DNA from 3 places in the Escherichia sp. HH091_1A genome. Region 1 is predicted to be linked to each of the others. Evidence: predicted binding sites of a transcription regulator. Region 1 holds the regulator's gene; each other region holds the start of a gene.
The links. Region 1 encodes CRP, which controls carbon source genes, mostly activating them, when cyclic AMP is high. Its sites were predicted from a motif close to ATGTGANNNNNNTCACAT; they were not measured.
Positions count from the first base shown of each region.

Region 2: ydfZ (putative selenium delivery protein YdfZ) is a predicted target of CRP. The motif match lies at 2,409-2,426, and genes of this name have one in related genera.
Region 3: hpt (hypoxanthine phosphoribosyltransferase) is a predicted target of CRP. The motif match lies at 2,137-2,154, and genes of this name have one in related genera.

Region 1 covers NZ_AP025747.1:4,117,119-4,121,405, reverse strand. The annotation lists gene QUF14_RS20765 (YccS/YhfK family putative transporter) at 1-1,389, opposite strand, end outside; gene crp (cAMP-activated global transcriptional regulator CRP) at 1,440-2,072, opposite strand; gene QUF14_RS20755 (OsmC family protein) at 2,375-2,779, shown strand; gene QUF14_RS20750 (phosphoribulokinase) at 2,834-3,703, opposite strand; gene QUF14_RS20745 (YheU family protein) at 3,757-3,975, opposite strand; gene QUF14_RS20740 (hydrolase) at 3,969-4,287, opposite strand, start outside.
Region 2 covers NZ_AP025747.1:1,955,162-1,959,448, forward strand. The annotation lists gene dcp (peptidyl-dipeptidase Dcp) at 1-677, opposite strand, end outside; gene ydfG (bifunctional NADP-dependent 3-hydroxy acid dehydrogenase/3-hydroxypropionate dehydrogenase YdfG) at 814-1,560, shown strand; gene rspR (DNA-binding transcriptional regulator rspR) at 1,649-2,335, shown strand; gene ydfZ (putative selenium delivery protein YdfZ) at 2,512-2,715, shown strand; gene QUF14_RS09745 (mannitol dehydrogenase family protein) at 2,751-4,211, opposite strand.
Region 3 covers NZ_AP025747.1:146,900-151,186, forward strand. The annotation lists gene gcd (quinoprotein glucose dehydrogenase) at 1-2,076, opposite strand, end outside; gene hpt (hypoxanthine phosphoribosyltransferase) at 2,282-2,818, shown strand; gene can (carbonate dehydratase) at 2,859-3,521, opposite strand; gene QUF14_RS00665 (ABC transporter ATP-binding protein) at 3,630-4,287, shown strand, end outside.

The DNA of each region.
Region 1 (4,287 bases):
ACCGACCGTCGCCCAGCCGTAGTTTTTGCGCAATATCAGGTAGCTGGCGAGGGTGGTAATCAGCATCAAGGTCAGGGTGTAACCTTCGGGAATTTTAAAGTGCAGGGCAACGCCCGCAATGATTAACCCGACCACGGTTCCCACAGAACGGTTCACAATCCTCAGACGGGTTGCGCCGTAGCCATTTTGCGTTACCAGCAATACCGTCATCAGGATCCAGTACGACTTCGGCAGATGCAGTGCGGTGCCCATCAGGCTGGCAACGCTTAACATCACACTCAGTCGTCCAGCATTGCGTAGCGCTGGAGATTTCAGTGACAGATAACTTTTTAGCGCCGGCAGTAACGGCATTCGCCGCTGTTTATCGGCCAGTAAATCACGGGCATAGAGCGGTTTTTGGGTGCGCAGCACGCGGGCGATGCGGCTGAAGTGCCAATAGCAGAATTGCCCAACCGGATTATCCGGATGCTGGCGGGCGATTTTTTCCAGTGCGCCAATTTGTTTTTCCATCGTAAAGCGCGTCGGCAGGCGATGGTAAAGAATGTCATCAGCCAGCACGCGCAGGCGAGTGGCGACAGTTTGCGCATTCCAGCGGATAACTTCTTCTGCATGGCTACGCTCGACCAGCTTTTGCACCTCTTCCGGCTGATGCAAGCTGACCGAAATATGTTCCTGTAAATCCAGCGCCTCTTGGAAAATACGCAGCATCCGCTTGTAGTCAGTATTATTTTGCGCGGAAAGCATATGCATTTGCTGATAGCACTGAGTAATTAAATCGACCGCTTTTTGCTGGCGCACCAGCAGCGGCGGCAATGCTTTTTCAGGATCGGTGTGCTGGGTGAGTAGGCTGTATTTAGCTTCGCAATAATCCGCCAGTTCACGGTACAGCAAGCTTAGTGACTCGCGTAGCGGTTGTTCGCGCCAGAGCCAGAACCAAAACCAGTTAAACAGTCCGTACCACAACGTGCCCAGCGCATAGATCAGCAACGGTTCCCAGACTGGCATGTATCCCGCCAGACTGAGGGTAAAAATGGCGGCGAGCAGCGATGCGGGAAGCAATTTTGCGTGCAATGGCCCCAGCTCAGCAGTGACACCAAGCACCAGCGTTAATCCGGTCAGCAAAAAGGGCAGGGGAACATCTTTTGCCAGTAGTAGCTGTGTCAGCAAGCTACAGGTGGCAAACAGTGACGCACCAATGATTAAGCGTTTGAAAAAACGTTTATGAGGCGTATCAAGGCCCGCAATATTGCAACAGGCTGGAACGAGGGAGAAGAGCAGACCGAATCGTAATTCGCCAAGCATTAACCCAACGGCCACGGGCAAACATAGCACTAGCGTTTGTCGTAGTGCATAGTTGATATCGGGGTGATAAATCAGTCTGCGCCACATCGGGGGAAACAAAATGGCGCGCTACTCAGTAACGCGCCACTCCGACGGGATTAACGAGTGCCGTAAACGACGATGGTTTTACCGTGTGCGGAGATCAGGTTCTGATCTTCCAGCATCTTCAGAATGCGTCCCACGGTTTCACGAGAACAGCCGACAATCTGACCAATTTCCTGACGGGTAATTTTGATTTGCATACCGTCCGGGTGAGTCATAGCATCCGGTTGTTTTGCCAGGTTCAGCAGAGTCTGTGCAATGCGGCCCGTCACGTCGAGGAACGCCAGGTTGCCCACTTTCTCTGAAGTGACTTGCAAACGACGCGCCATCTGTGCAGAAAGACGCATCAGAATGTCCGGGTTTACCTGAATCAATTGGCGAAATTTTTTGTATGAAATTTCAGCCACTTCACAGGCGGTTTTCGCACGTACCCATGCGCTACGTTCCTGGCCTTCTTCAAACAGGCCCAGTTCGCCAATAAAATCACCCTGATTCAGATAGGAGAGGATCATTTCTTTACCCTCTTCATCTTTGATCAGCACTGCCACAGAGCCTTTAACGATGTAGTACAGCGTTTCCGCTTTTTCACCCTGGTGAATAAGCGTGCTCTTGGATGGGTACTTATGAATGTGGCAATGAGACAAGAACCATTCGAGAGTCGGGTCTGTTTGCGGTTTGCCAAGCACCATGCGCGGTTATCCTCTGTTATAAGCTTTCTCCAGAGCCAGAAAACGCCGCTGTCTCTGGATTGCCGAAATTGTGCTTCCCGCTACCTGGGAAGGGGCTATCAACTGTACTGCACGGTAATGTGACGTCCTTTGCATACATGCAGTACATCAATGTATTACTGTAGCATCCTGACTGTTTTAGCATAGCTTTCGCTTTGTGTCTCCTGGTGTCTCGCTTCAGCATGACCCAGGTCGCCTTCCGTTGCGCGATTTGGTTAGTACGCGTACTCTGTCAGGAAAATTGACGCAGTGGAGTAGCAAAAATGCAAGCGCGAGTGAAGTGGGTCGAAGGGTTAACTTTTCTGGGCGAGTCTGCCTCTGGTCACCAGATTTTAATGGACGGCAACTCAGGCGATAAAGCGCCAAGTCCGATGGAAATGGTGTTGATGGCGGCGGGTGGTTGCAGTGCCATCGATGTGGTTTCGATCCTGCAAAAAGGGCGTCAGGATGTGGTCGATTGTGAAGTAAAATTGACCTCTGAACGCCGCGAAGAGGCACCACGCCTGTTTACGCACATTAATCTGCATTTTATCGTCACCGGTCGCGACCTGAAAGACGCAGCGGTTGCGCGTGCGGTTGATCTCTCTGCTGAGAAATATTGTTCAGTGGCGTTGATGCTGGAAAAAGCGGTGAATATTACTCACTCGTATGAAGTGGTTGCCGCGTGATTTGATGTCAGGAGTACGATGCCGGATAATTGTTTATCCGGCATATTAGCAGAGTTACTCGATTTTCTTTCCTTCCATCAATCGTTGCACCAGTGGCAGCATAATTAACTCCATTGCCAGACCCATTTTACCGCCCGGCACCACTAATGTATTGATGTGGGAAATGAATGAGCCCTGCAACATCGCCAGCAGCCAGGGGAAATCGATCCCTTCCAGATTACGAAAATGGATCACCACAAAGCTTTCATCCAGTGATGGAATGCCCTTTGCTGCGAACGGGTTTGAGGTGTCGACAGTGGGAACGCGCTGGAAGTTAAGATGGGTGCGGGAAAACTGCGGCGTGATGTAGTTGATATAGTCTTCCATTGAACGTACTACTGAGTCCATCACCGCTTCTCGTGAGTGCCCGCGCTCGCTGGTGTCGCGGATCAGTTTTTGAATCCACTCAAGGTTAACGATAGGCACTACGCCGACCAGTAAATCCACATGCTGCGCAACGTTATGATGTGGCGTGACGACGCCACCGTGTAGCCCTTCATAAAACAGTACATCAGTGGGTTCCGGTAAAGGTTGCCATGGGGTGAATGTTCCCGGCACCTGATTCCACGGTACGGCTTCGTCGTACGTATGCAGATATTTGCGTGATTTTCCTTTGCCGCTCTGACCGTATTCAATGAAGGTTTGTTCCAGCAGGCCGAAGTCGTTCGCTTCGGGGCCAAAGTAGCTGATATGCCGCCCGGCATCACGCGCCTTGCGGATCGCCATGTCCATTTCCGGGCGCGTGTAACGGTGAAAACTGTCGCCTTCCACCTCAGCTGCATGCAGATTTAACTGCGCGAATATTTTACGAAACGCGAGACTGGTGGTGGTGGTCCCCGCGCCGCTGGATCCTGTTACCGCAATGACCGGATGTTTGGCAGACATAGTAACTCCATGACTTAGCTATCATTATTATCTCGTCCGCCGACGGCTGCAGGTTATTCACGAAACTGACTGCGCGGCATGATATTGACCGTTTCGTGCAGCTCCGACCATACCAGCACCGCTTCTCCGCACTGTAGCTGGCGTTTGACGTCGGCGACTTTCTGTTCAAGTGTACGCTCATGTTCACCATAATCGGTGCCTTCGCGTAACACAAAACTTTCAATTAAATTTTCCAGCGTTTCGGGGGAGAGTTCTTGCCACGGAATCAACATGATTTCGCCTCCAGATACGTTGTTAACCAGTCAGGAATGCGTGACTCCAGCCACATTTGCGGATGAAATAATGTACCGCCAAGAAAGCCAACATGACCACCATGTTCAGTCAGTTGATACTCCACCTGCGGGGGGAGATTTTCCGGTTTCGGGATCACCTGATGATCCATAAACGGATCGTCTTTGGCGTGAATAATCAGCGTCGGTTTGGCGATCTGGTTCAGCATCGGCATGGCGCTACACTGACGATAATAGTCGATAGCGTCAGCGTAGCCATGAATTCTGGCGGTGATCAGATCGTCAAATTCACGG
Region 2 (4,287 bases), 2.2 Mb from region 1:
TGGGTGGTATTCAGCAGCGGAATAAGCCATTTGTTATCCAGACCTTTCTCGCGAGCCGCCTCTGCCGCCAGCGCAATCTCCTGTTCGCTCATCCCAGCCAGTTGCGCAATATCGTCCAGAACCAGACCGCCGGATTTATTTGCCGCAAGTAACCGCTGGTTAAACTGGCTGGTCAGGGTCGCAGCTTCTGTATTAAGAACTTTTAATTTTGCTTTATCAGCTTGTGCAAGTTTGGCTCCGGCAAGGACAAAACGTTGATGAATAACCTCCACCAGGCGAATGGATTCACTATCAAGCCCCTCGGATTCACGGCGCTGCCAGACAGCATCTACTCGCGCGAATAATTCACCGTTCAGATAGATATCATTAGCCAGTTCTGCCAGTTCAGCGGAAAACTGCTCATCAAGACGCTGTAATTCATCATTGGTATGCGCCGCAGTCATCGCAAAAAAAACGCTGGTGACGCGGGTCAGCAGTTCCCCACTCTGCTCCAGTGCCAGAATAGTATTGTTGAAATCAGGTGTTTGCGGGTTGAGCGCAATGGCGGCAATTTCGGCCCGCTTTTGCTGCATTCCCTCATCAAATGCCGGTCGATAGTGATGATTGGCAATTTGATCAAAATGGGGAGCCAGATACGGCAGTGTGCTTTGCACAAGGAAAGGATTCATTGTTGTCATTTTCTTCTCCTGAACGCTAGGTGTTCCATAGCGTAGGCTTACTGATAACGGAGTGCAATCTTGCAAACCAGTATTACCCGCTCTTAAGCATCACGTGCTATGTTATTGACACACAAAAGCGTTGAGGAACAGTGAGATGATCGTTTTAGTAACTGGAGCAACGGCAGGTTTTGGTGAATGCATTACTCGTCGTTTTATTCAACAAGGGCATAAAGTTATCGCCACTGGCCGTCGCCAGGAGCGGTTGCAGGAGTTAAAAGACGAACTGGGTGATAATCTGTATATCGCCCAACTGGACGTTCGTAATCGCGCCGCTATTGAAGAGATGCTGGCATCGCTTCCTGCCGAGTGGTGCAATATTGATATCCTGGTAAACAATGCCGGTCTGGCGCTGGGCATGGAGCCTGCGCATAAAGCCAGCGTTGAAGACTGGGAAACGATGATTGATACCAACAACAAAGGCCTGGTATATATGACGCGGGCCGTCTTACCGGGTATGGTTGAACGTAATCATGGTCATATCATTAACATTGGCTCCACGGCAGGCAGCTGGCCGTATGCTGGTGGTAACGTTTATGGTGCGACGAAAGCGTTTGTTCGTCAGTTCAGCCTTAATCTACGCACAGATCTGCACGGTACGGCAGTACGTGTCACAGACATCGAACCGGGACTGGTGGGTGGCACCGAGTTTTCTAATGTCCGCTTTAAAGGTGATGACGGTAAAGCCGAAAAAACCTATCAAAACACAGTTGCATTGACGCCAGAAGATGTCAGCGAAGCCGTCTGGTGGGTGTCAACGCTGCCTGCTCACGTCAATATCAATACCCTGGAAATGATGCCGGTTACCCAAAGCTATGCCGGACTGAATGTCCACCGTCAGTAATTTTTATACCCGGCGTAACTGCCGGGTTATTGCTTGTCACAAAAAAGTGGTAGACTCATGCAGTTAACTCACTCACAAGCAAGAACGAATGACCGTCGAAACGCAACTTAATCCCACACAGCCTGTCAATCAGCAGATTTATCGTATTCTTCGCCGCGACATTGTCCATTGCCTGATTGCACCAGGCACACCGTTGTCGGAAAAAGAAGTTTCTGTTCGTTTCAATGTGTCACGCCAGCCGGTTCGTGAAGCCTTTATTAAACTGGCGGAAAACGGCCTGATTCAAATTCGTCCGCAGCGTGGCAGCTACGTCAACAAAATTTCCATGGCCCAGGTGCACAACGGCAGTTTTATCCGTCAGGCCATTGAGTGCGCGGTGGCGCGTCGGGCGGCGAGCATGATTACCGAAAGCCAGTGCTACCAACTGGAACAAAATCTTCACCAGCAACGCATTGCCATTGAGCGCAAGCAACTGGATGATTTTTTTGAACTTGATGACAACTTCCATCAACTCCTGACGCAGATTGCCGACTGTCAACTGGCGTGGGATACCATTGAGAACCTGAAAGCGACCGTTGATCGCGTGCGCTATATGAGTTTCGACCACGTTTCTCCACCAGAAATGCTGTTACGCCAGCATCTTGAGATTTTCTCTGCCCTGCAAAAACGTGATGGCGATGCGGTAGAACGTGCAATGACGCAACATTTGCAGGAAATCAGCGAATCCGTGCGCCAGATCCGCCAGGAAAACAGCGACTGGTTTAGCGAAGAGTAATTCATTTCCTCTCATCCCATCCGGGGTGAGAGTTTTTCCCTCCGTCATATGGCTCATGCATGCATCAAAAAAGATGTGAGCTTGATCAAAAACAAAAAATATTTCACTCGACAGGAGTATTTATATTGCGCCCGTTACGTGGGCTTCGACTGTAAATCAGAAAGGAGAAAACACCTATGACGACCTACGATCGTAACCGTAACGCAATCACCACTGGCAGCCGTGTTATGGTTAGCGGCACCGGTCACACTGGCAAAATCCTGTCGATTGATACTGAAGGTCTGACCGCTGAGCAAATCCGCCGCGGAAAAACCGTCGTTGTTGAAGGTTGTGAAGAGAAACTGGCGCCTCTGGACCTGATTCGTCTCGGCATGAACTAAGCGTGTGAATGCCGCCGATGGCGGCATTGCTTTTTTTACTTCACGGAATATTTCGCCACGGTCGCTTTCGCGCCATGCGCTAATAAAGACAAGTACGCTTCCGTTACTTTTGTCGTAAACAAACTATTGCCTGGTAAATCATCACCAAAGATCGCCTTAATCGCCAGCAATGACTGGACGCGCGCTGTCCCTTCAGCACTACTTTGTACTGCCTTCTGAATAACAGGTAACAGTGGGTCACTGATTTCTATCGGATTTCCCTGTTCATCAACACCACCGACATAACGCATCCAACCCGCGACGCCCAGCGCCAACAGATCGAACGAGCTGCCCTGTTTTAGATGCCAGCGAATGGAATCCAGCATACGCTGCGGCAATTTCTGACTGCCATCCATCGCAATCTGCCAGGTTCGATGGCGTAACGCTGGATTACTGTAGCGTTCAATTAGTCGATCCGCATAATTTTGCAGATCCACGCCCTGCACTTTCAGCGTCGGCGCCTGTTCCTGCAACATCAAGGCATGTGCCGCACGGCGATAATTTTCATCTTCCATGCAGTCATTAATGTGCTGATATCCCGCAAGATATCCCAGATACGCCAGGAATGAATGACTGCCGTTGAGCATGCGCAACTTCATCTCTTCATAAGGCAGCACATCACTAACCAGTTCGGCTCCCGCTTTTTCCCATTCCGGACGTCCGGCAACAAAGTTATCTTCTATTACCCACTGGCGGAAAGGTTCACAGGCAACGCCAGCAGGATCGCGCACACCGGTAAGTTGTTCGATTTTCGCCAGCGTATCCTCTGTCACTGCGGGCACAATACGGTCCACCATTGTTGATGGGAAAGTCACGTTTTCTTCGATCCATTGTGCCAGTTTTACATCAACAGCTTGCGCGTAGGAAGTGACAACGTCACGCATAACATGACCGTTTTCTGGCATGTTGTCACATGACATTACGGTAAATGCGGGAAGTCCTGCCGCTTTACGGCGAGCCAGCGCCTCAACAATCACCCCTGTTGCAGTTTTCGGCTGGTGGGGATTTTGCACGTCGGCAACGACCATCGGGTGATCGAGCATTAACTGTCCGGTCGCCGGAGAGTGGAAATACCCTTTTTCGGTGATTGTCAGAGAGACAATCGCGATTTGCGGTTCACACATCGCAGCCAGCACGGTTTCTAAGCCATCTATTTGTATGTGCAAGGCTTTTTTAACGACGCCAACGACGCGAGCCGTCCACGCATCGGCCGACATTTCCGCAACGGTATAAAGATTATCTTGCTGTTGTAAATCGGCAATTTGCTGTTCGCCGCCGATTAAGTTGACCTCATAATATCCCCAGTCACTGTAATGTTCCGAAGCAAGAATATCGGCATACACGCCCTGATGCGCACGGTGAAATGCACCAAAGCCTAAATGAACAATTCTTGGGGCCAGGTTATTACGATCATAAACAGGGAGCGTCGCTTTTGCTGATAACAAATGAATTCCCATGATTCCATATCCTAATTATCAATAGTGTTCTTGGACAGATACAATTCTGTTTCATGCATTTAACAATAAAATACTT
Region 3 (4,287 bases), 1.5 Mb from region 1:
CTGCGGCGTACCAATGCGTTTCTTCCACACCACTTCGTTGGTTTTCAGATCCAACGCCGAGATATAGCCCCATGCTGGCTGTTTACACGGCAGACCAAACGGCGAAAGGAACGGGTTGAGCGTAACGCCATACGGTACGCCGTACTGCGGCTGAATGCCGGATTCCGTACCCGTGCCTTTGGCATCTTTCGGTTGTTCCATCGGGTTGCCTGGACCGCGAGGGATCAGTTTCGAAACGAACGGCAGCGCCATTGGGTTGGCAATTGCCACTTCACGATTCGGATCAATGGAAATCCCGCCCCATTCGAACATCCCCAGATTACCCGGGAAGACCAGCGTACCCTGTTCAGATGGCGGGGTGAAAATGCCTTCATAGCGCATCTGGTGGAACATCACGCGGCACACCAGTTGGTCAAACATGGTGGCGCCCCACATATCCGCACCGCTTAAATCTTTCGTCGGGCGGAAGCTCAGTTCAGAAAACGGTTGAGTAGGTGTAACGTAATCACCTTTCGCTGCGCCTTGCGGCACCGGTTTTTCCGGGGCCGGAACCACCAGTTCACCATTGCGGCGATCAAGCACAAAAATGTTGCCGGTTTTCGCTGGAGCGTAAATAACCGGAACTTTTTGACCATTAACGGTGATATCTGCCAGCGTTGGCTGTGCCGGAAGATCCATATCCCACAGGTCGTGGTGAACGGTCTGATAGCTCCACGCCAGTTTCCCGGTAGTGGCATTCAGCGCCAGAATTGAGCTGGCATAACGTTCCTGTTCTGGGGTGCGGTTACCGCCCCAGATATCTGGCGTGGTAACGCCCATCGGCAGATACACCAGATCCAGCTTCGCGTCATAGGCCGCAGGTGCCCACGAGTTTGGCGAGTTAAAGGTAAAGGTGTGTTCGTCAGACGGGATCGCGTTCGGATCTTTCGCGCCCGGATCAAAAGCCCACAGCAGCTCCCCGGTGTTGACATCAAAACCACGGATCACGCCAGACGTTTCGCGGGTTGAGAAGTTATCAGTGACGGAACCCGCCATCACGATGGTTTTATCGGTGATAATCGGTGGCGAAGTCGGCTCATACAGGCCCGGTTTGGTGTCCGGCATGTTGCTTTGCAGGTTGAGCACGCCTTTATTAGCGAAGGTTTCACACAGCTTGCCATTTTCGGCGTTGAGTGCAATCAGGCGGCCATCATTGACCGGAAGAATGATACGACGCGGGCAATCCGCCATCACTTCCGGCGAGGCAGTTTCTGCTTTGGCTTCATGATAAGAGACACCACGGCAGGTTACATGCTGGAAAGACTCGTTGGTTTTCAGCTCAGGATCGTAATGCCATTTCTCTTTGCCGCTGGCGGCATCGAGCGCAAACAAACGCTGGTGAGCGGTACACAGGTAAAGCATGTCGCCTACTTTAATCGGCGTCACTTCATTGGTGATTTCGCCCGGATCGTTCGGCTGTTTCACATCGCCTGTACGGAACACCCAAGCTTCTTTCAGCTTGTGGACGTTATCAGCGTTAATTTGTTTCAGTGGTGAAAAGCGTTGACCTTCCTGATTGCGACCATAGGCAGGCCAGTCTTGATCGGCAACGGGGGAGATAGCTTCGGCAGGTGTAGCATCAGCGCTTAAGGTGCCGTTGATTTCCTGTGGATCGTTAAATCCGGCCCAGGTGAGGATACCACCGCTAATCAACAGCGCGACCACCAACGCGGCAACTGCGCCGCTGGCAGGAATGACCAGGCGACGCCAGACAAACGGCAGGATCAGCCAGATACCAAAGAAGACCAGAATGTCGCTACGCGGCGTCAGCGCCCAGAAATCGAAACCCACTTCCCAGACGCCCCAAATCATGGTGCCAAGCAGCAATGCCGCGTAAAGCCAAAGTGCGGCGCGTTTGCTGCGCCACAGCATCCAGGCGACGCCGAGCATCATAAGGCCAGCGATAGGGTAGTACCAGGAGCCGCCGATCGCGACCAACCAGCCTCCGCCAATGAGAAGATACAGCCCGCAAAGCGCTGCAAATAGGGCTGTTAGCGTGACGAGTAATCGTCGCGAGCCGGTATTGTTAATTGCCATAAAGAGACACCATTTCAATTCATTAATATTTTAGTAGCAATTAATTATAGGTTTTAACATGTGTGATCGTCATCACAATTCGAGCTTTATTAACAGATTCCGCCAATGAATAGTTTTACTGGTATACTGCGTGTCTTGCGCTTTGTTGCGGTGCCAAAACCTGCCCGTGCGAAGTGATTTGTTTTTAAATCATATGGTTAGAGATATGAAACATACTGTAGAAGTAATGATCCCCGAAGCGGAGATTAAAGCGCGTATCGCCGAACTGGGTCGTCAGATTACTGAGCGTTACAAAGACAGCGGCAGCGATATGGTGCTGGTAGGCCTGCTGCGTGGCTCATTTATGTTTATGGCGGACCTGTGCCGTGAAGTTCAGGTATCTCATGAAGTCGATTTTATGACCGCCTCCAGCTACGGTAGCGGCATGTCCACCACCCGCGATGTGAAAATCCTCAAAGATCTGGATGAAGATATCCGTGGCAAGGACGTGCTGATTGTTGAAGATATCATCGACTCGGGTAATACACTGTCGAAAGTGCGTGAAATCTTAAGCCTGCGCGAACCGAAGTCGCTGGCGATTTGTACGCTGCTGGATAAACCGTCCCGTCGTGAAGTGAACGTCCCGGTAGAATTTATCGGTTTCTCGATCCCGGATGAGTTTGTGGTGGGTTACGGCATTGATTACGCTCAGCGTTACCGCCATCTGCCGTACATCGGCAAAGTAGTGCTGCTGGACGAGTAAGTGCGGATGTGCCGGATGTGTTGCATCCGGCATGGTGTTATTATTTGTGGTTGGCGTGTTTCAGCTTGAGATTGGAAATCCCGTGACGGTAACGTTGTTCAAGGGTTTCGCGGTTGGTGGCGGTAACATCCAGATCACGCAGCAAACCGTCGTGAATGCCGTAGGCCCAGCCGTGAATGGTGACTTTCTGCCCGCGTTTCCACGCTGATTGCATAATGGTGGAGTGGCCCAGGTTATATACCTGCTCCATGACGTTCAGTTCGCACAAGGTATCCAGACGGCGCTCTTGCGGCATTTCGCCAAGCAATGAGCTATGTTTGAACCAGATATCGCGAATGTGTAGCAGCCAGTTGTTGATAAGCCCCAGTTCCGGGTTTTCAACTGCGGCCTGTACGCCGCCGCAACCGTAGTGGCCACAGATAATAATGTGTTCAACTTCGAGAACATCCACTGCATACTGAACCACGGAAAGGCAGTTCAGGTCGGTGTGAATGACCAGGTTAGCAACATTACGGTGAACAAAGAGTTCGCCCGGCTCAAGACCGGTTAAACGTTCTGCAGGAACGCGACTGTCGGAACATCCAATCCATAGAAAGCGCGGTTTTTGCGCTTGCGCCAGTTTCTCAAAAAACCCGGGATCCTCTTCCACCAGCATTTTTGACCATAGTGCATTGTTGCTGATGAGTGTATCTATGTCTTTCATGGAGGTTAACGACCTGTAACCAAATAATTACGTTTGGCTAATATAGGGCAACTCCGGGACGATTTAAACCACAGATAAAGTGTAAGAACGTAAGGTAAGTAAAAATTTATGACCATTGCACTGGAACTTCAACAGCTTAAAAAAACCTATCCAGGCGGCGTTCAGGCGCTTCGTGGAATCGATTTGCAGGTCGAAGCGGGTGATTTTTATGCGCTTCTCGGGCCGAACGGGGCCGGGAAATCAACCACTATCGGTATTATCAGCTCTCTGGTAAATAAAACCTCCGGGCGGGTCAGCGTATTTGGTTACGATCTCGAGAAGGATGTCGTGAACGCTAAACGTCAGTTGGGACTGGTGCCGCAGGAATTTAACTTCAACCCGTTTGAAACCGTGCAACAAATTGTGGTGAACCAGGCGGGGTACTACGGTGTAGAGCGCAAAGAAGCGTACATCCGCAGCGAAAAGTATCTTAAACAGCTCGATTTATGGGGAAAGCGTAACGAACGTGCGCGTATGTTATCGGGTGGGATGAAGCGCCGTTTAATGATTGCTCGTGCGTTAATGCATGAACCTAAACTGCTGATTCTTGACGAACCGACCGCAGGCGTGGATATCGAACTTCGCCGCTCAATGTGGGGATTTTTGAAGGATTTAAACGACAAAGGCACCACCATCATTCTTACCACGCACTACCTGGAAGAAGCAGAAATGCTGTGCCGCAATATCGGCATTATTCAACATGGTGAGCTGGTGGAAAATACCTCGA